Regions from separate parts of the Pseudoalteromonas obscura genome, predicted to be linked through region 2. Evidence: predicted binding sites of a transcription regulator. Region 2 holds the regulator's gene; each other region holds the start of a gene.
What was found. Region 2 encodes LexA, which represses DNA repair genes until DNA is damaged. Its sites were predicted from a motif close to TACTGTATNNNNATACAGTA; they were not measured.
Positions count from the first base shown of each region.

Region 1: ruvC (crossover junction endodeoxyribonuclease RuvC) is a predicted target of LexA. The motif match lies at 2,428-2,447, and genes of this name have one in related genera.
Region 3: QNM18_RS16840 (DNA recombination protein RmuC) is a predicted target of LexA. The motif match lies at 4,692-4,711, and genes of this name have one in related genera.

Region 1 is NZ_JASJUT010000013.1:147,086-154,352, reverse strand. It holds gene QNM18_RS23435 (DUF72 domain-containing protein) at 1-399, opposite strand, end outside; gene aspS (aspartate--tRNA ligase) at 595-2,376, shown strand; gene ruvC (crossover junction endodeoxyribonuclease RuvC) at 2,487-3,008, shown strand; gene ruvA (Holliday junction branch migration protein RuvA) at 3,011-3,628, shown strand; gene ruvB (Holliday junction branch migration DNA helicase RuvB) at 3,631-4,632, shown strand; gene tolQ (protein TolQ) at 5,439-6,143, shown strand; gene tolR (protein TolR) at 6,130-6,558, shown strand; gene tolA (cell envelope integrity protein TolA) at 6,558-7,267, shown strand, end outside.
Region 2 is NZ_JASJUT010000023.1:23,008-30,274, forward strand. It holds gene QNM18_RS27165 (DUF3016 domain-containing protein) at 1-109, opposite strand, end outside; gene QNM18_RS27170 (efflux RND transporter permease subunit) at 236-3,295, opposite strand; gene QNM18_RS27175 (efflux RND transporter periplasmic adaptor subunit) at 3,292-4,362, opposite strand; gene QNM18_RS27180 (DUF3313 family protein) at 4,379-5,077, opposite strand; gene lexA (transcriptional repressor LexA) at 5,434-6,045, opposite strand; gene QNM18_RS27190 (hypothetical protein) at 6,574-6,735, opposite strand; partial or broken gene QNM18_RS27195 (hypothetical protein) at 7,156-7,267, opposite strand, start outside.
Region 3 is NZ_JASJUT010000007.1:210,474-217,740, reverse strand. It holds gene QNM18_RS16850 (ATP-binding protein) at 416-2,452, shown strand; gene QNM18_RS16845 (hypothetical protein) at 2,647-3,126, shown strand; gene QNM18_RS16840 (DNA recombination protein RmuC) at 3,160-4,617, opposite strand; gene QNM18_RS16835 (response regulator) at 4,749-5,438, opposite strand; gene QNM18_RS16830 (hypothetical protein) at 5,438-5,644, opposite strand; gene QNM18_RS16825 (DEAD/DEAH box helicase) at 5,946-7,267, opposite strand, start outside.

The sequences.
Region 1 (7,267 bases), on a different contig from region 2:
GCATAATTCACGCGGTAGTTGCGCAATGAAGCTTTGTATTCTCGACAGGTGTTCCGGCCCACAGCTTGCTGGCAGTTGCAGCATGACCATACCTATTTTATCAAACAGCGGCGCGAATAAGTTCAACCATGTATCTAGCTCTTTTTGACAATTTTGCAGCGCCAACTCGTGAGAGATGAGTTTTGGTAGTTTAAAAGTAAATTTAAAGTCATCAGGTACGGTGTTTTTCCACTGCATTACGGTCTCTGGCTTTGGGTTTGCGTAAAAGCTGGTATTGCCTTCGACACTATTGAACATAGTTGCGTATTCGCTGAGCATATTTGCATTGCTGCAATGTTGACTAAAGAAACGTCCTTTCCAGTGCGATGAGCTCCATTGTGGGCAACCTAAATACAACATAGTTATCTTCGTTTGTGCTTTTTTTTGAGTTTATCAAATTGAGAGTACCTAAAAAAATCAACTTTGCGAAGATTCCTTGCTTTATAAGGATGACAAAGCCCCCCAGTTTTATATAATTGGCGATTATTTTTGTTAATTACGATAGCGATAGGCTGGAAAGCACTTTTCATACAGGCCTAAGCAAATAGGAACTATATGCGCTCTATATACTGCGGAAATTTAAATAAAGACCACGTAGGTCAAGAAGTCGAATTATGTGGTTGGATCAACAAGCGCCGTGACTTAGGTGGATTAATTTTCGTCGACTTAAGAGATCGCGAAGGTTTGGTGCAGGTTGTTTTTGACCCAGAAGTTGAAGGCTTGATGGATGTTGCGAATACGCTGCGCCAAGAGTTTTGTGTAAAAGTGACAGGTAGTGTTCGTGCAAGACCTGACAGTCAAGTTAATAAAGATATGGCGACAGGTGAAGTTGAAATCCTGGGCACAGGCCTTGAAATCATTAACCGTTCTGAACCTTTACCGCTAGACTTCAATCAGCAAAATTCAGAAGAGCGACGTCTAAAGTACCGTTACTTAGATCTACGTCGTTTAGAAATGAGCGATCGAATTAAACTACGAGCGAAAGCATCGAGCTTTGTTCGTCGTTTCCTAGATACCAATGATTTCTTGGACATTGAAACGCCTGTTTTAACCAAAGCAACACCAGAAGGCGCGCGTGATTACTTGGTACCGAGCCGTGTACACAAGGGCAGCTTTTACGCATTACCTCAATCTCCACAGCTGTTTAAACAGTTGTTGATGATGTCTGGTTTTGACCGTTATTACCAAATCGTGAAATGTTTCCGTGATGAAGACTTGCGAGCGGATAGACAGCCAGAATTCACACAGATAGATTTAGAAACGTCATTTATGACCTCTGATCAAGTACGTGAAGTAACTGAGCGCATGATCCGTGAAATGTGGCAAGAGCTACTGAATGTGGACCTTGGTGAATTCCCTACGATGCCATATGCAGAAGCAATGCGTCGTTTTGGTTCAGACAAGCCTGACTTACGTAACCCATTAGAGCTTATCGACGTTGCTGATATCGTTAAAGATGTCGAGTTTAAAGTGTTAGCTGGTCCTGCGAACGACGAAAAAGGTCGCGTAGCTGTATTAACAGTACCGGGCGGTGCAGAGCTATCTCGTAAGCAAATCGACGAGTATACAAAATTTGTCGGTATTTACGGCGCGAAAGGCCTTGCTTGGATGAAGGTAAACGACCGTGAAGCAGGTATGGAAGGTGTACAATCACCAATCGCTAAATTCTTAAACGAAGACGTGATCAGCGCTTTGCTAGAGCGCACCAATGCACAAACTGGCGATATCATCCTATTTGGCGCGGATAAGCGTAACGTTGTAAATGAAGCAATGGGTGCATTGCGTTTGAAAGTAGGTTTGGACAGAGAGATCACTGATCTTAACAAGTGGGCACCGCTTTGGGTTGTTGACTTCCCGATGTTCGAAGAAGATGACGAAGGTAACTTGCATGCTGTACACCATCCATTTACGGCGCCAAAAGATATCAGTGCACAAGAGCTAGAAGCAAACCCAGCTGCAGCGATTTCAGATGCGTACGATATGGTACTTAATGGCTATGAAGTCGGTGGCGGTTCAGTTCGTATCCACAACAATGAAATGCAGCAAGCGGCATTTAGAATTTTAGGTATTGAAGAGCAAGAACAACAAGACAAGTTTGGTTTCTTACTCGATGCATTGAAGTATGGTACACCGCCACACGCTGGTTTGGCATTTGGCCTTGACCGTCTTGTGATGTTGCTATGTGGTACAGATAACATTCGTGATGTGATTGCATTCCCTAAAACAACTCAGGCATCTTGTTTGATGACTAATGCGCCAAGTGTTGCAAACCCAGATGCATTAACTGAGCTTGCGATTGCAGTGCAAGCACAACAAGCACAAAGTGAAGAGCAGTAAGCACTGACCTTCTTTGAAAAGGCGGCTTTAATAGCCGCCTTTTTTGTTTAACACTGGAAATCCATACAGTATTTTGGCATGATGTTGAAAAAAGCAAAGAGGGCAGTGCCTTGGCAGTTATTTTGGGCATAGACCCTGGTTCGAGGTTTACAGGTTACGGCGTGATTGAGCATCAAGGTGCAAAATTTAAGTACCTTGGTAGTGGCTGTATAAAAGTTGGAGAGCATGATTTTCCAACACGGTTAAAAATGATCTTTCAAGGTATAAGCCAATTGATAGAGCAATTTTCACCGGACAGCTTTGCGATAGAGCAAGTATTTATGGCGCATAACCCCGACTCTGCATTAAAGCTTGGTCAAGCGCGAGGTGCAGCCATTGTAGCTGCGACGATGCAAGATGTCGTTGTCCATGAATATTCTGCGAGACAAATCAAGCAAGCAGTGGTTGGTACTGGTGGTGCAAACAAAACTCAGGTTCAAGAAATGGTTAAACGCATTTTAAAGTTACCCGGTACGCCACAAGCAGATGCCGCAGATGCTTTAGCGATTGCAATTTGTCATGCCCACTCTGAACAAAACTTAATTCGTTTGGCAGGTAATGCTAAGAAAACAGTTCGTGGAAGGTTAAGATAATTATGATAGGTAAATTAAGTGGTACTTTATTAGAGAAGCAACCGCCAGAAATTTTGATCGATGTAAATGGTGTGGGCTATGAAGTACAAATGCCAATGACTTGCTTCTACGAGCTGCCAGGTACAGGCCAACCAGCTGCAATTTTCACTCATTTTGTTGTTCGAGAAGACGCACAGCTGCTTTTCGGCTTCAATCATAAAACTGAACGCGCGCTATTTAGAGAGCTGATAAAAGCCAATGGAGTGGGGCCTAAATTAGCTTTGGCGATTTTGTCAGGGATGTCGGCTGAGCAATTTGTGCATTGTGTTAATCAAGGTGATGCGTCTACACTGGTTAAGATCCCGGGAGTGGGGAAAAAAACCGCAGAGCGCCTAGTCTTAGAAATGAAAGACAAGTTGAAAGACTTTGGTCATGACTTGTTCACGCCATTCAGTGACAATGCCGTAATTCCACCTCAGGACAACCCGACTGTGGGTAACTTACCTGCGGATGATGCAATTGCTGCGCTGGTGGCTTTAGGCTACAAAGCCGCGCAAGCACAAAAAGCAGTTAAAGCAGTGAAAGGCGAAGGTTTAGATACAGAAACCATTATTAAAGAAGCCCTTAGATCTATGATGTAATTATGATAGAAGCAGACAGACTAATAGAACCTGAAGTTCAAGGTAATGAAGAGCAAATTGATAGGGCTATTCGCCCCAAGCTACTGAGCGACTACACTGGACAGCCTCATGTTAAGCAGCAAATGGAAATCTTTATTGAAGCGGCACGATCGCGAGATGAAGCGTTAGACCATTTGTTGATATTTGGACCTCCTGGGCTTGGCAAAACGACCCTTGCCAATATTGTTGCCAATGAATTGGGTGTAAACATAAAGACAACTTCAGGGCCCGTGCTTGAAAAAGCAGGGGATCTGGCAGCGATGCTGACAAACCTTGAAGAAGGCGATGTTTTGTTTATCGATGAGATACATCGCCTAAGCCCGCAAGTTGAAGAAATTCTGTATCCGGCAATGGAAGATTATCAGCTAGATATCATGATAGGAGAAGGGCCTGCTGCGCGTTCAATTAAGTTGGACCTACCGCCTTTTACCTTGGTGGGAGCAACAACTCGTGCTGGTTCTTTGACGTCACCGCTGCGAGACCGCTTTGGTATCGTGCAAAGGCTTGAGTTTTACTCGGTCGATGATTTATCACAAATTGTTAGCCGCTCAGCACACTTTTTAAATCTAGAAACAACAGAAGAAGGTGCGCGTGAAGTTGCTAAAAGGGCACGCGGTACGCCGAGGATCGCCAACCGTTTATTGCGACGAGTGCGTGACTTTGCTGATGTCAAAGGTGATGGCAGTGTGGACAAGCGCATTGCAAACCAGGCACTCGATATGGTGGATGTCGACAAATGTGGTTTCGACTATATGGACAGGAAGTACTTACTGGCAATTATTGAGAAGTTTACAGGTGGCCCTGTTGGTCTTGATAATCTAGCCGCAGCAATAGGGGAAGAAAAAGAAACCATTGAAGATGTTATAGAGCCATACCTTATCCAGCAAGGGTTTATTCAGCGTACGCCAAGAGGACGTATTGTTTCAGACCGAGCTTATCTACACTTTGACCTTTCCAAAGATTAACTCTTATCAAGCCATAGTTTTTACTGTGGCTTTTTTCTTTGCGCGCGTTATTTCCTAGCAACCCCAAATTTTAGGCAAAAAAAAGCCCGCACATGTGTGCGGGCGAAAACAACAAGTTGAAGGAAGTAATCCAGGGAACTGATGAGTCTGTTAAGGTTTTATCCAAAAGTTTCTCATCAAAAGCAACAGAGTAAATCAGAACTCTATCACTCGGTAACTGGCTTTGCATTGCGTTAAGCAGTGCGCTCAGTACAGGGTGTATATTAGAGATATTCTGGTTCGTTATCAAACTAGAAAAATTGCAACTTTCGAATAAAAAAAACTAATGTGAAATGATCTTATCAGTTCTTACATTGTCGAAAGGTTGCTATATTACCATTTGTAAATATATGAAATATAAGGTTTTGTACTATTTATGCGCAAAATGTAAATATTAGATAATCTGTTGTTAATTGGTATTACCAATGTGTTTTTGAGCATTTATTCGCGCAAAGTGAATAAATCCTTGTATTTATGCAGGGCGAGTAAATATTTACGCTCCTTGTCAAGGCGAAGAATAAAAATGTTAATAAAACAGCAAAAGCAACAAACCAAATGGATTTAAGTGAAAAATATCCTTATTTAAGAGCCTAAGTGTCGTCGGATGAGCCATTGTGTTATTTATCGACATTTAAGCTAATTTTATAGCTTTGACGTTGTAAGGCATTATTTGTGTGGTTAAACTACCTGAACCTTTTGTCGTGCTTGAAGTCTATCTGTTGAAAGGCGCCATGCCGGGTACACAATATTATTAGGAGTGTTAAAACGTGGAATCGGGTTTAAATTTCATCGATCTAATTTTAGAAGCCAGTGTGTTGGTTCAACTTGTTATGTTGACGCTAGTCGGCATGTCCATCGCCTCATGGGCGATTATATTCCAGCGCCGTTCTGTGATTGCTGAAGCACAAAGTGATGCCCGTAAGTTTGAGCAACAATTTTGGTCTGGTATGGACTTAGGTAAGTTATATAATGAAATCACTGCACGTTCAGGCAGCTCGAAAGGGTTGGAAGCTTTATTTGTTGCTGGGTTTAAAGAGTTTGCAAGACATAAGAAGAATAACACAGGCTCAGCAAATATGATTCTAGATGGCACACATCGTTCGATGCGCGTGGCGTTATCGCGAGAAGTAGAAAAGCTAGAGTCGAGTTTGTCTTTTCTTGCTACAGTTGGATCTATCAGCCCGTACATAGGTTTATTTGGTACTGTATGGGGTATCATGAACGCGTTCATCGCTTTAGGTAATGTTAAACAGGCAACTCTGCAGATGGTTGCGCCGGGTATCGCAGAAGCACTGATCGCAACAGCAATGGGGCTGTTTGCTGCAATCCCTGCGGTGATGGCGTACAACCGTTTTGCAAAACATGTAGAAAAGTTGGAAGTAAACTATGCCAATTTTATGGAAGAGTTTGCCAATATTTTACATCGTCAAGCAGCCACTTTAGTGGAGAGCAAAACCAATGTATCAGCCTAAAAAAAGAAGACCGGTTGCAGAGATCAATGTAGTTCCCTACATTGATGTCATGTTGGTGTTGCTGATCATCTTTATGGCAACAGCGCCGCTTATCACCCATGGTGTGAAAGTGGATTTACCCCAAATGCAAGAGTCTGACTTGGTTGAAACCCAAGATGCGCCGCCAATTATCGCCACCATTGATGCTGAAGGGAAATATTACGTGTCTGTAGGCACAAACCCAGAAGCGCCAATGGATGCCGTAGAAGTCGCAGCGGTTATTAAGCTTAAATTACAACAAAACCCTGATACGCCTGTAATGATTAAAGGCTCGGGTCGTGTGTCGTATCAAGAAGTTTTACTGCTAATGGATTTTTTGAAAAATGCAGGGGTGCCATCTGTGGGGCTAATGACAAAATCATTCGAGGATAATTAATGGATGCGTTAACAAGCGGAATTATCAAGTCGTTTCTGCTTCACTTTGCGTTAGCCGGTATGTTGTTCGCGTCGGCTAACCTACAAATGTCAAAGCCCACGGTCATGCAAGTGCAATTAAACCCAGTTATGGAAGAGACGCCGGATGAGAAGGTGGTCTCTGCAATTTCTGTAGATCAACAGGCTGTAGAGCGTAAGGTTGCTGAACTGAAACGCAAAGAAGATGCACAAAAGCGTGCAGAAGAAAAACGCATTCGCGATTTGGAGCGTCGTGCTGTGCAAGCGCGAAAAGATCGAGAAGCTGAGGCCCGCAGGATTAAAAAGCTTGAACAACAACGTCAGGCTAAACTTGCTGAAAAGCGTAAAGCGGAAGCTCAAGCCAAAAAGGCTCGAGAAGTAGAGAAAAAGCAACGCGCGGATGCAGAGAAGGCGAGAAAAGAAAAATTACAGGCTGAACAAGCAGCTAAAGCGGCAGCAGAAAAGCGCAAGTCTGAAGAGGACCGTTTAAGAGAGGCTGAAGCTAAGCGTAAGCGTCAAGAAGAAGAGGCGAAGCGCAAAGCACAAGAAGCTGAACAAGCACGACAAAAAGCATTGCAAGAACAATTGTTACAAGAGCAGTTAGCTCAAGAGCAGGCAGCGCGTGCAAAAATCAGACAACAACAAGTGCTCGGTGAAGTAGACAAGTACAAAGCACTTATAATGCAACGTAT
Region 2 (7,267 bases):
ACACATCTCTGTATTCTTTAAAATCTAGCCATGCCACTTTCACTTCACCAGCATTGGCCATCATGGGCATCAGCATTGCCACAATTGCATAGTTGATAAGTTTCATCATTTACTCCTCTGGTTAGCCTGTATGTTCATATTCTGCTCATCACACTGAACAAAAACTTAAGGGTTACACTCATTAACAGGCTTTTACTGGCGTTCACGATTTGTCGTTGCGAACGCCACGATTTTGCTAGTGTTGAACTTTGATACGATAAAACAACGCATAAAGCACAGGTACGATGCCCAGTGTAAGTAACGTGGAAAACAATAGCCCACCCATAATACCAAGCGCCATAGGCTCCCACATTTCACCACCGCCTAAATATAGTGGAATTAATCCAAATACTGTTGTTGCCGTCGTCAACAGAATTGGACGCATACGTTGCTGTGCCGCTGAAATAATACCTTCAACAGGATTTTCCGGGGTGTTTTCCAACTCTATTTTGATCCGCTCCAACAATACAATCGCATTGTTTATCACAATACCCGCAAGCGAAATAATGCCAAGTAAGGTCATAAAACCAAAAAATGACTGTCCTACTAGTAGACCCAAGATCACGCCAATAAATCCCAGTGGGATAGTAGTTAATACAATAATTGACTTGCGAATAGAGTTAAATTGACCTATCAGTAAGATGACAATTATAAAGACTGCAATTGGCATCTTGTCCGCTATTGATTGGTTCGCTTTTCCTGATGATTCTGCTTCACCACCTAATTCATATGAATAGCCAAATGGCCAATTTTGCTTTTGCTCCTCTAGCCAAGGGACGAGGGCCGCAAATCCTTCATTCGCTGTAATACCATCTAGTTGTGCACCAACCGCGACGGTTTTTAACCTGTCACGACGCAAAATCTGTGCACTTTCCCAAACTACCTCAATGTCAGCAACCTGCTTTAGTGGCACTGAAGCGCCTGTCGCTTGAGAGTAAACCATCATGGCTTCTAGCTTACCAATATCATCTCTATCCGCTGCGACAGAGCGAAGCGTCACAGGAATCAATTCGTTACCTTCACGATATTGTGTTAATTCCAGGCCACTAAAGCCTGTCTGCAATGAACTTGCGATATCTTTACTCGACACTCCAACACGTCGTGCGCGAGTTTGGTTTATTTTTATCTGTACTTTTTTACTCGGCAAACCCCAGTCGTCACTTACCGCCTTCAGTCCAGGAGTTGCAGCCATTTTCGCTTTTAATTGATCAACAATGGCCATCAGCTTGTCTTTGTCATCTCCTGAGAGCCTAACTTCTACCGGGTTAGCAATCGGCGCTCCATTTTCTATTTTACGCTGCTTTATTAACAAATCAGGATGACGGCTTAATGCGTACTGCTCAATATCAACCATTAATGAATCAATCAGCTTATATGACGTCGTACTGACTATCATCAGTGCATAGTTAGCACTGGTAGGCTCAGGGTTGTGCGTTAGCAAAAATCTCGGCCCACCACTGCCGACGTAGCTCACCCACTGCGTAACGCCCTCTGGGCGCTCACTTGATACAAGCAGTTCTTGCTGTATATAGCTTTCCATGTCTTTTACTAAGGCTTCCGTTGTTTGCAGTCGCGTGCCAATCGGTAGCTCTAACTCGACTTTAAAATAGTCACGATCAGATGGTGGGAAAAATAGCTTAGGAATAAACTGCATTCCTTGAAGTGCAATAAAAAACGCGGCGATACTGGCTAATAGAGTGACCCAGCGATGGCGGATCATGGTCGTTAACAGATTTTTATAGCTTAAATAGATCCCTGAATTATAGTCAGCTGATTGAGATTTAACGCGTGTAAAGTACACACATAACATTGGGATCATAGTCATAGCCAGTAGCCAAGAACACAACAGTGTGATCGTTACTACCTTAAACAGAGATGCAGTATATTCACCAGTTGAAGACTCAGCCAAGAAAATTGGTAAAAATGCGGCCCCCGTGGTCAGCGATGACACCAATAAGGGGACTTTTAATTCATCCGCCGAATCAACCGCCGCATCAATCGCAGCCTTACCTCGCTCCATTTGGACCATAATATTTTCAGACATTACAATGCCATTATCAACCAACATACCAAGTGCAATAATCAAAGCCGCTAGAGAAATTTGGTCAATACTGATATGGAAAAACGACATCACTAAAATGCCAAATACCATACTCATTGGAATGAGACTTGCCACTATTAAACCGGTACGTAGTCCTAGTGTGAACAACATCACTAAGGTGACGACAAGAACCGCTTGTAGTAAGTTAGAAACAAAGTCACTGACCTTCTGCTCAACTTCTTTTGGCAAAAACGACAACAGCTTAAATTCAACACCTATAGGGTAGACACTTTCCAAATAGTTTAGGGTCTCAAGTACTTGCTCTCCCAGCGCAATATTGTTGCCACCATGGCGCATTGAAATCGCCAAGGTTAAGCCATCTTCTTGGCCAACGCGTACTTTCGATTTTGCTGGGTCTACATAGTCACGATATACGACAGCAATGTCTGAAAGCAGCAAAACCTGCTCGCTACCAGGTACATTGATGATTGTATTGGCAATGTCTTCTACTGATTCAAAGTTGCCACTTGGCTCCAATGCCAATGTTTCATCATTGATATAAATAGAGCCACCGGGGTTAACGATATTACGTGCCGCCAATTGCTCTTTAAGTTGACTCGGTGAAATCCCTAAGGCGCCTAATCTCGCATTTTCAAATTCGATAAAGACCCGCTGCTCTTGGTTTCCATAAATCTCTACCTTTGCAGCTTCAGGTAAGCGAAGTAATGTGTCTCTTACCTGCTCAGCCACATCCTCCATTTCACGATAACTATACCCTTCAGCTGTCAGACCGATCACAATGCCAAATACATCTCCAAACTCGTCATTGACGATAGGCGTTTGTGCGTCACTAGGAAGGTCTTGTTCAATACTTTGAATTTTACGCCGCAGGTTGTCCCAAATTGGCCGCATATTCTTGTAACTTTCTTTAATATTGACACTGACAATGGAAACACCTGTTTTCGAGGTACTACTAACAAAATCGAGTTCCGGAATTTGCTGAACAACCTTTTCGATTTGATCCGTTACCAACTCCTCAACTCGTTGTGGACTCGCACCAGGAAAGTAAGTAATAACTTGCGCTGTCCTAATAATAAAACCCGGATCATAGTCCTTTGGCATTTTATTAAATGACGCAATACCAAAAAACAGTAACGCCGCAACCAACACCCATGTTGTGCGATTGTTTTCTAAAGCAAGTCTGGTTATATTCACTGTGCCTCCTTGTTAAACTTTACAAGTTGACCTTCACTTACCTTGCTCATGCCCGCAGTAACAATATACTCCCCTTCAACCACACCACTGATCACTGGAAACCCTAATGTTGAAACTTCACCAATCACGATAGATTTTTTCTTAATTTCACCTTTGCCAGCGCCCGCAGGCTCAACTGTCCAGACATAATTTCCTGATGCGTCTTTTAGTACAGTATTGATTGGCAGGTATAATCCACTTTTATTGACATCAGCACCTTTTGCTAAAACTTTGGCGGTCATTCCCGGTAAGATGTTATAGTTTTCAGGGCGAGTCATACTCAAGGTAACTTCATACGCTTTGGTGACTTCATCTGCTTGCGTACTTACTTCAACAAAGTCCAACGGAAAAGTCTTATCTGGTATTCCAGAAAATTCGGCTATGATATGTTTGGGTGCATCTTTAGATACTTTTATCATCAGGCTTTCTGGCACGTTCACCTTAAGTGTGACATGTTTTATATCCTGTAGCGTTGCAACTACCTGCTTAGCCTGCACTTCTTCAAAACGCTCTATATAAGTTCTGGCAACCACCCCAGAAAAAGACGCTTTCAAACTCGTATAAGACAAGTTATTTTTTGCGTTGGCTAGTTTGCTTTTTGCACTTGTAAAGTGAGATTGCAGCTGATCGTAGTCCGATTGTGAAATTGTACCGGACTTGATCAACTGTTTCGCTCGGCTGAAATCAGCCTGTGCTTTGTTATAGTTAGCTTGGGCATCATCTAGTGATAACTGATAATCTGTTGTATCCAGCTTTGCTATAACATCGCCTAATTGAATTTCTTCACCTTGTTTTACCAATAAATCAGTGACTTCACCTGATACTTTAAAAGATAGATCTGCGGATGATGCTGCATCTACAACAGCTGGAAACTCGACTAAAGGACCGTCTACCTGAGAAGAAAGCAACAAGGTCCTCACAGGACGAAGTTGTTCAGATTGCTGCTGTGGCTGCTGATCTGAACAACCGATTAATGCAAGGCAAATTGACGCCATTACACATAGCTGCTTGCTTTTTATTATCTTCATGAAAGCTCCTTTAATTCTATTTAACATCGCGATGTTTTGTCATCGCCGTAACAAAGTTATTTATCCACACATCCAGCACTTCTTTAACCGCTGCCACATTCTCTGTTCCATCTGCCTTTAAAACAGTATCTAGCTCTTTATGCGCGGTCATCATCACAACGGGTTGAGGGTTATTGCCAAGATAAAAAGCGGACTCCAAAGATACATGTGTCAGCGCTTCAGTTTGCTCAGTTGCAGCAAGGTAAGCCGTCTTCCCTGCATTATAGACTAAGCGAATTGGAACAAAATCTCTTACTTGTAATGCAATCGGTTCAAACTGAACATCTGTAAATGCACCTTCTATCATCAATATTTGCTCATTCAAGTTAAGCGGCTTTTCCGTCACTACCTGAAAATAAGGGGTCAGCTTTTCTACCATTTTTGATTGCATGTAGTGGCTTAACTTAGCAACATGTAGCGGATTTATATTCAAAAACTTCGACTCTTGAACATTGATCCATACCTCAAACTGAGGAATATACAGTACTTCAACCTGACTGAGCACCGATTGATCGAACGTGCTGTCCACATAAAGCTCAGTATCCTCATATTCTTCAGAAGGGGTTAAAGAATCATAACTCGGTAAAAAGCCTGAACGCGTATTTTGTGGGGTAGATGTGCATGCAGAAACAATACATACAAATGTGATAATTAGTACAGTACGAAACCAAATCATAAGCCGCTCCATAATCAATTCATTTCCTGTGGTTGTAGCACAATCAAAATAGATACTTTGATCTCATTTGAAATCAAATGTAATTTACAAATACAATTATAGTTTTATCCCCATAAACTAAGACGAATAGCTCAGACTGCGAATAACTAAATAAGTGCAAAATTATCTTCAATCACTCGCTTATACGAACTATTTTGGGAACTAAGTTATGAAATTGTAATTAAGTATATGATATGAAGTTAAAACGAAAAAGATAAGCAATAAATTAAGATGAGAAAAATAGATAGAATCAAGCTGGAGAGCATGCCTCCAGCTTTGAAGAAACAACGACAGCAAGCTATCAAATAGTAAGCTAATTACAGGTTGCCCCGAATAACTCCTACTGCTAACCCTTCGATATTAAACACTTCCTGCTCAAGATCGACTTCAATCGGTGAAAAGTCCTCGTTTTCAGCGTGTAAGAATACTTTTTTTCCTACTTTTTCAAACCGCTTTACAGTCACATCCTCTTCAACACGGGCAACTACCACCTGACCGTTGTTTGCGACTTGAGTGCGATGAACCGCTAACAAATCTCCGTCCATAATACCAATATTCTTCATGCTCATACCGTTAACGCGAAGCAAGTAATCGGCTGAAGGCTGAAACATCCCCGGGTCTACTTTGCAGTGATTTTCGATATGTTCCTGCGCTAAGATAGGTTCGCCTGCGGCTACACGCCCAACCAGAGGTAATCCGAGTTGCTCGGGTTCATCAGGTTCAGCTAAACGAATCCCTCTACTGGCACCTGGTACCATTTCTATAACGCCTTTTTTGGCAAGCGCTTTCAAATGCTCTTCTGCCGCATTTGCACTGCGAAAACCGAGAGACTCCGCTATTTCAGCTCGCGTTGGCGGCATACCTGTGTCTTTGATAAAAACTTTGATGAGTTCAAAAACTTGTTCTTGTCGTTTGGTTAATGGTCGCATATAACTGGTTTTCCATACAGTGCATTTACTGTGAGTATATACAGTTAAAATTAAATCGCAATGCTAATCGTTGAATACTTAGGCAAATTATGAAAACAGCAAAATGATTAGCGCTAAATGAGTAGAAACAACGGTAAGATTATGCACATTAAATAAATCAAAAGAGGCATGCAAAGGAGATAAAACAGTACTTCATATTGTGCTTTTCCAGCCACTCTTCATCTAAGGCCAACAGAGCCCAATTTAATTAAAAGACAATGCGACTGGTTCACTTGCTCTTTTATTAGTGGATCTTCGTTAATAATGATAATGCTTTTAAATATGTAATCCATGGCATGGATTAAATAGAGTAGTACCTACTTCACTGCAACTTTTAATAATTAATAACTTTAAAAATCGTAATGTTTAGCTCGAATCTGATAGTTAGAAGATTATAATATTGCTTAAAATTAGAGCTGTGATGCAAGAATTAGAAATTGTGGTTATGAATAGAACATAGAGCTACTTCAAGTAGCTCTATTTATCATGTTAGCAAGCCGTTGTAGTATATGTTCCTGGACAAGTTCTTGTACCCGTACACTCCCACGTTTTAAATAGGCCGCCGGCAACTTGTGGTGTCATCTCAGCAGGAACGTTGGCTTTATCATAGCTAATTACTTTGATGTTTTTCTTTTTTAATTTTAATAACATATTTATCTCCTTATTGACTACAACAAACCTAGCAGTATTTATTATTACTTTCAACATAATAAACGATATTATTTTTCAAAATTGTAATTTCATTAATACCAATACAACAAAAAGGAATTAAAAACATTTCTTAATAAAGTAACTACAACCTTGGAGAAATCGCTCTATTTCTGAAACCTTCTTTTCAACCCTTTTCAACATCGAGCAAAGCACTAATCACAGCGAGCGAAGCGAGTGCGTTCAATTTGCGCAAGGTGAAATGAGCTAATTTAACAGTTGCTAAGGCCGCTACCCCTTTTCGTCACCCTGAACTTGATTCAGGGCCTAGAGTGCAAAAGGCTAGCGACAGCGAACGAAGTGAGTACGCTTCTTTTGCGCAAGGTGAAATAAGCTAGTTTAGCTGTTGCTACGGGAGTGTATTTAAAAGGCGTAAAGAATTAACACTGTGAAGTTTGCTCCCTTCACCTTGCGCTTATCGTGCAAAAGGCTAGCGACAGCGAACGAAGTGAGAGCGCTCTTTTTGCGCAAGGTG
Region 3 (7,267 bases), on a different contig from region 2:
CTGCCAATATCATCATCTGAGTTTTGAGATCACGATTTTACGCACACTAATTTAAACAGATCAAAAAAATACTAGCTGAGTTATGCCAATAGAATAACCGCATTCAAATTCAGGTTAAACACTACTTTTTGGCTCAAAATGGCGTCTAGGAGTCGCATATATTGTCTAAGTTGCAACAATTACTTCTGTATGTCGCTTTAAGTAACAGGCAGAGCACTTTTTTACTAACTAATTTGGCAGACTTGGATCCACATTTTACTAAGTATTTTTAGACACAAATCATAATTTTACTAACGCATTCTACTTCAGAACAAAATTTTACGTACTACCAAGCTGTAAACCCCCTTTACATGATCCATATTTGTCACACATTTGTTGCCTAGCATGCAAGCGTTTTGATTTAATATGAAAAAATATGAAAAAAATATTTGTCCCAGCGCTATTTACTTGCATACTTTCTACTAATTCGGCAGTTGCGAGTATTGATATTGAAGAACTTAAGCAACTTGAAAAACAAGGAAAATATCAAATCGCGTTGGACTTAATCGAGCCATGGCGTCTAGAAAATTTAAATCAAGAAAAAGCGCTAGATGTTCTCTTGATCCAAGCAGAAATTTACCGCAAACAAGGGTTGTACAAAAAAGCGCTCTCGACACTTAATCATATAGAACAACATCACTACTTAAATACAGAACTAGTCCGTACTATAAATAACGAAAAAGGCATCAACTATAGACGCATGTCTCGCCTTGTAGAAGCAGAAGAGCACTACTACAAAGCCCTAAAAGCAGCACAAGAACTTGAAGACAATACACTCATAGGTTTAGCTTACAGTAACTTAGGCACGCTTTATGACCATAAAAACCAACTTGCGCAAGCCATGCAGTTTCAATTAAAGGCACGGGGGTACTTAAAAGACAGTAATAACCATAGTATCAAAGCGAGCAATTTTTATAACTTGGGTGATATTTCCGTCAGACTGGATGATTATGAACAAGCTGAGACCTTTTTCCGCTGGGCGCTCAGTGAAGATAAAAAAGATGGCAATATTGTCGCTATCGCAGACAGTGCTTTACGCCTATCTCAAGTTTCATATAAACAAGATCATCACCAACTTGCTATTGATAACATATATGAGGCCCTAAAATATCTAAAACAAACCAATGCCAATGAAAGCCTATCTCGTGCATACCATATGCTTGCCAGTAGTTATATGAAGCTAGAGAAAGGAGATGAAGCACTTATAAATGCACACCTTAGTTTAGATTTTGCAAAAAAGGCTCAAAGCCAAATACAACTAATTTACGCACATATCAGTGTATCGCAGGCATATTTACACCTGAAGCAGCCCCATATAGCAGAAAATTATATTAGAGATCTTGAAGTATTAGTCAAAGAGGAAAAAGACAGTCCTTTAACAATACATTACTACGAGGTCTCAGCTAATTTAGCAAAACAAGTTGGAGAACCAGCACTTGCGTATAGTTATATTCGTGATGCATTCAAATTGCATAAAGTACACGATGAAAAATTTAATAATCAAAAAGCACAAACCTATCGCAACAGTATTAGTAACTTAGTACAGCGCCAGCAGCTCGAAGTATCTGAGAAGGAAAAAGCCCTAGCACAAAGTGAATTGAAACATACCAAGTTGATGCAAAAATCTTGGCTCATTGCTGGGCTTTCTGCGCTATTTATATTTTCACTGCTTACCTACATTTATTTCATTAAGCACCGTGCTGCTAACTTAGCAGCCAAATTATATCAGCAAAATTTAAAGCAAAAAGAAAAGATGCTTGCTGATATTTCTCATGAATTACGCACACCTTTGAGTGTCTTAAAACTGCATATAGAAGCCTTAGAACACGGCTTATTTGAGGACAACAATAAGGCGTACAGTAAGATCAACGAAAAAATCTCTCAACTCAATTCTCTTATCACGGATGTATATCAGCTATCTCAGGCAGAAAATAATGCCATTGCACTGAATGAACAGACCCAATGTCTGCAAACTATGTCACAAAACTACAGCTACGATATTAAGCGCATGACGGAAAGTCATTCGCTGTCTTTTAGCAGTGAAATAAATATCCCTGAAGGCTCAACCATAACAGTCGACAAACCCAAATTAGATCGAGTCGTTGATAATTTATGTAAAAATGCTTGCCTATATACAGACAGTCCAGGGCGGGTCGTTTTTAAAATGTATCAGGACAAGAACTACTTAAATATACAACTGCAAGACTCCTCACCAACGGTCACCGATGAAGAGCTGCCAAAGTTATTTGAACGCTTGTATCGTGTAGAGAGTTCTCGAAGTAGAGCCACTGGCGGTTCAGGTCTGGGCTTGTCAATTTGCAAAAGCTTAATAGAACTCATGTCTGGAAGTATTGATATTAAACGCAGTAATTTAGGCGGACTCGATATTTCAATTGCTTTGCCACTTAAATAAGCTAGAGCTTACAAAATGCCACTTTATTCATTCAGTGGCGGAAGTATAGATAATTAATACAAAAGCATTGGATCAGAAATTGATAAGGAAATTTTCTACCCAACTGATCCGATCACCTTACACCTCCACAATACTTCATTTTTCATCCACATTACCTTGTTTTAATGAGCAGCATGAACGGGAGGAAACTACTTATGACACAGCGTACAATGAAACACAATGATTGGGTTAAAACTGTCGAGCGGAAAAGACATCAGTCAAAAGTGCGATCTAAAAAGAAGGGTGCATTGCCTTTTTGGTCTATGCTACTAGCTGGCTTTTTAATTTTAGCCTCAGCATGGAACTACTGGATGGACACGCGATCGAATGACATTGTACATGCTGAGATAAGTCATGATGCCCAAATGCGTATTGATCGCTATTTTGCTAAGCAATACATGATGGGAAGCTGGAAATTAAGCAGAGTTAGCTACAACCAAGGCGAATTAAACGTTTTTGTTCAAATACCTACGCCCTTAGCAATGAGTAGCAGTGAAATAAAAGGTTATATCAAACAATCTTTATGCCCACACCCGAAGAGCACTGTATGGAACGATGTAAAGAATAACTCACTGTATATTTACTTATATTCCGACAAGCCAAGAAATGGCGACTACGCACTGTGTACTAAATAAAAAAGGGCTTTAAGCCCTTTTTTACTGATGAAACTATTTCAATTCTAATTTTGCCTTTTCAAGCAATTCTTCTGGTAGGTCTTTAGTCACCGAAACACCCAACTCCTTAAACTCGGATGCTTGTTTAATTAAATTCCCTTTGCCAGAATAAAGCTGCCCAAGCGCTTTATCATAGGTTTCTTGTGCCTTGTCCAGCTGCTTGCCAACCCCCTCTAAACTATGTAGAAAACTATTCAACTTGTTGTAAAACTTCTCTGCACGCAAGGCCAACTCTTTACTGTGCTTACTTTGCTCTTCAAAGCGCCATAATTGTTTAACGATGTTTAAGCTTGTAAGCAGTGTGGTAGGCGTAGCTACCAATACTTTGTTTTCCAGTGCATATTGATAGATATCAGGTGAATACTTAATCGCTTCAACGAACGCGGACTCAACTGGTATAAACATAATCACCACTTCAGGAGAGTTGAGGCCAGGTAAGCGCTCATAGGACTTATCTCCTAACTCCTTTACTCGCGCTTTAACTGCAGTCACGTGTTCTTTTAAAGCTTGTTGCGCAGATATCTCATCTTGTGCATTCACATAACGTGTATAAGCATTTAATGAAGTCTTTGCATCCACAACTAAATGACGACTCTGAGGGAGGTAAACAATGACATCAGGTCGATATTTTCCTTCCGCAGTCGTAAAGCTCACTTCTCGTTTATAATCATACCCCGGTCGAAGTCCGGCGCTATCTAATACATTTTCAAGCATCAACTCGCCCCAATTTCCTTGAGTTTTGGTCTGCCCCTGCAATGCCGTAGTTAACTTGCTAGCTTGATCAGTCATAGCCTGATTGTTCGCTTGCAAGTGAAGCAACTCCGTTTTAAGCGCTGCGCGCTGTTTTAGTTCCTCACTGTGGATGGCTTCCATTTTGTCCCTAAAACCTTTAATCTCCCCCTGTACTGGGCTTAAAATCGTTTGAATTTTTTCCTGGCTATGACGAGCAAATTGCTGACTTTTTTCTTCAAATAGTTTACTTGCGACATTTTCAAACTCTTGCTTTAAGGTATTTTTGGCTTGCTCCAATTGCGAAATTTGCGCATCAAATGCCAATTGCTTTTCAGCCAGTTTGGTTTCCATATCTGTTAACTGTAACGCCAGCTGATGCGCTCGCTCTTGCTCGTTCTGCGCTTTTGTTTGTGCTTGCTGCCACAAACCATAATACTCTTTAACCTGGGCATGCTTTTCAGCTAATCTAGCTTGATATTGCTGCGCTTCACCGTGGGTTTTTAATTGCAGCTGCTGTGCCACATTCAATTGCTCTTTCAATTCATCATGTGCGTGTTGCAGCGAATCTATCTGATTTTGTGCCATGGCCTGCAATGAGCGTGCTTTTTGCTTACATAAATAAGAAAAAACCAACCAGCCTAAACCTGAAATGGCGGCACCAGACCCTAAAAGCACAATAGTGACTTGCCAAGGTAGCGAAGAAAAACTAGTCCAAAACATAGGGTAACCCTAACAATTAAATCTAGTTAAATCATACCTTAGAGCAGTTGATCAATCACTTACAAGTGAGGTTTATCTGTAAATATAAATAGTGTGCCAACCATTTTAATTGGCACGGAGTAGTAGGGAGGTTAGCTGTTTATATGCTGTTCATTGAACCGGTATCCTGCGCCATACACAGATTCAACTATTTTTGGAGAAATATCGATATTTTTAATTTTCTTGCGGATATTTTTTATGTGACTATCGATTACGCGATCTGATATATCAAAATTGTCAGGTTGAATATGATCCAATATTTGTTGTCGCGAAAACACTCTGTTAGGCGCATTGTAAAGCATGGCAAACACATCAAATTCAACTTTAGTTAAACTTAATGACTGTCCTTTTAAAGACACCAATAGCTGTGATTCGTTAACTTCTATATCAGGCGTGTCCGATACGACAGGCGCACTACAGCGACGTAATATCGCCTTGATACGCATTACAAGCTCGGCCGCGCTAAATGGCTTACAGACATAATCATCTGCTCCAAATTCAAGCCCTTTAAGTCTATCTGACTCAGATACCTTTGCAGTTAACATCACAATAGGTACCATTGAAAACTCTCTAATTTGTTGCATGCACACAACACCATCTTGGTTTGGTAACATGATATCCATTAGAATGGCATCTGGGCCGTTTTCTCTGACCCAACTAACCACTTCTGCACCGTCGGCTATATGCGTTATTTTAAAGCCTGAAGCCTTAAAAAAAAGCATGACTTGTTCAGCAATATCAAAATCATCTTCGACGATCAAAATGTGGTTTTTTTCTTCCATTAGTTTCTCTTACTGGCTTTTAATACTCGCAGCTGTTGCTTTATCTGTTTTTTAAGATTTGAAGAAAGCGTATCGTCAAAAAGCAGTGTCGTTAAGATACTTGCTAAATCTTCAGAGCTTGCAACTTCATTTATAAGATCATAGTCGCACAGCGATTGTGGTTCAATAAAGTTTAACTGCGAAATCGTATTTTCATAGCACAACATAATAACCCACCTTAAGTCCAATTCATTTGGTTTTGTTTTCCTATGTGTGTATTAAAGTGAAAGATTGTGGAGCAAATGTGGAACAAGGCAAGAAATGACGCGTAATACCATTACACGCCATTACAGCAGGTAAGATTTAAGTATTTAGGAGCCAAAAAAGAAAAACCAGCTCAAATGAGCTGGTTATTACAAATACGTTATGTAATTAATAGGGGGAAATCAACATGTGCTCACTGCTGTAAGTAATCTCACAATGTGCATAAAGATAGACAGCCCCTAATTTAATTAGTTCAAAAATAATTTAATTTTTTATCAACTCAAGCATTTGCGCTTCATTAAACTCACTTAGATTAACCCCTGTATCTGCAAATAAGGCATCCACCAGCGCTTGTTTATCTTTTTGCATTTGATAGACCTTCTGCTCAATGGAGTTCGCAACAATCAGCTTATAAACAAATACAGGCTTATCCTGGCCTATACGATAAGCACGGTCTGTTGCCTGATTCTCTACAGCAGGATTCCACCACGGATCAAAATGAATAACGGTATCAGCTTGAGTCAGGTTTAAACCTGTACCACCAGCTTTTAAAGAAATTAGAAACACGTCGACATCACCTTCGGTAAAACGCGCAATGGCTTTGTCTCGATGCCTTGTTTGCCCTGTTAGCATCGCAAATGGTATTTCAATCTCGTCGCATAAATTAGCAATCATATCCAGTACAGACGTAAATTGACTGAAAATAATGATTTTTCTGCCTTCTTTCAACAAGATTGGTAAGTGTGCTCCTAACCATTTAAATTTAGCACTTTGCTGATATTCTCCCTCTTTGTCTACAAGCTCTGGATGACAACAAATCTGCCTTAATTTCAACAAAGCATCCAAAAATGCTAATTTGCTACTTTCAACTCCTTGCTCTTTAAACAGATCTATCAGACTCGTTTCAATTTGGCCTTGTACATGCTGATATAGTGACGCCTGCTCTGGCGTAAACTCAAGCTTTTTGATCAGTTCCGTTTTCGCCGGTAGCTCTCGCACCACTTCAGATTTCGTTCGACGCAATATAAATGGCGCAATCAGTGATTGTAACTCTTTTGCTCTTTTGCTATCGCGCTCTTTTTCAATTGGTTGCTGGAAGTTTTGCTTAAACTGTTGCTTAGTACCAAGTACATCTGGCATCACAAAATCAAGTAGTGACTTAAGCTCCATAAGGTTGTTTTCTACAGGCGTACCACTCATACAAAGTTTAAATTCGGCTGATAGCTGTTTTACACACTTCGAAATTTGTGCCGTTTCGTTCTTTATGTACTGTGCTTCGTCAAGGACTATCGAATCAAACTGTAATTCGGAGTAGTGTGCTAAATCACGCTTTAACAGTGGGTAAGTTGTGATAATAAATCGAGCTTGCGCTACCTGATTAAGTTGTTTGTCACGATTACTGCCATGCACAGTAAGCACAGGCAGGTGTGGCGCAAACTTTTTAAATTCATTTTGCCAATTACCAACCAGAGAAGTCGGGCAGACAATAAGAGACGGTTTGGTCACTAATGTGTTGTGTTGAGATATGAAGTAAGCAATAACTTGAAGTGTTTTACCTAGTCCCATATCATCCGCTAAAATCCCAC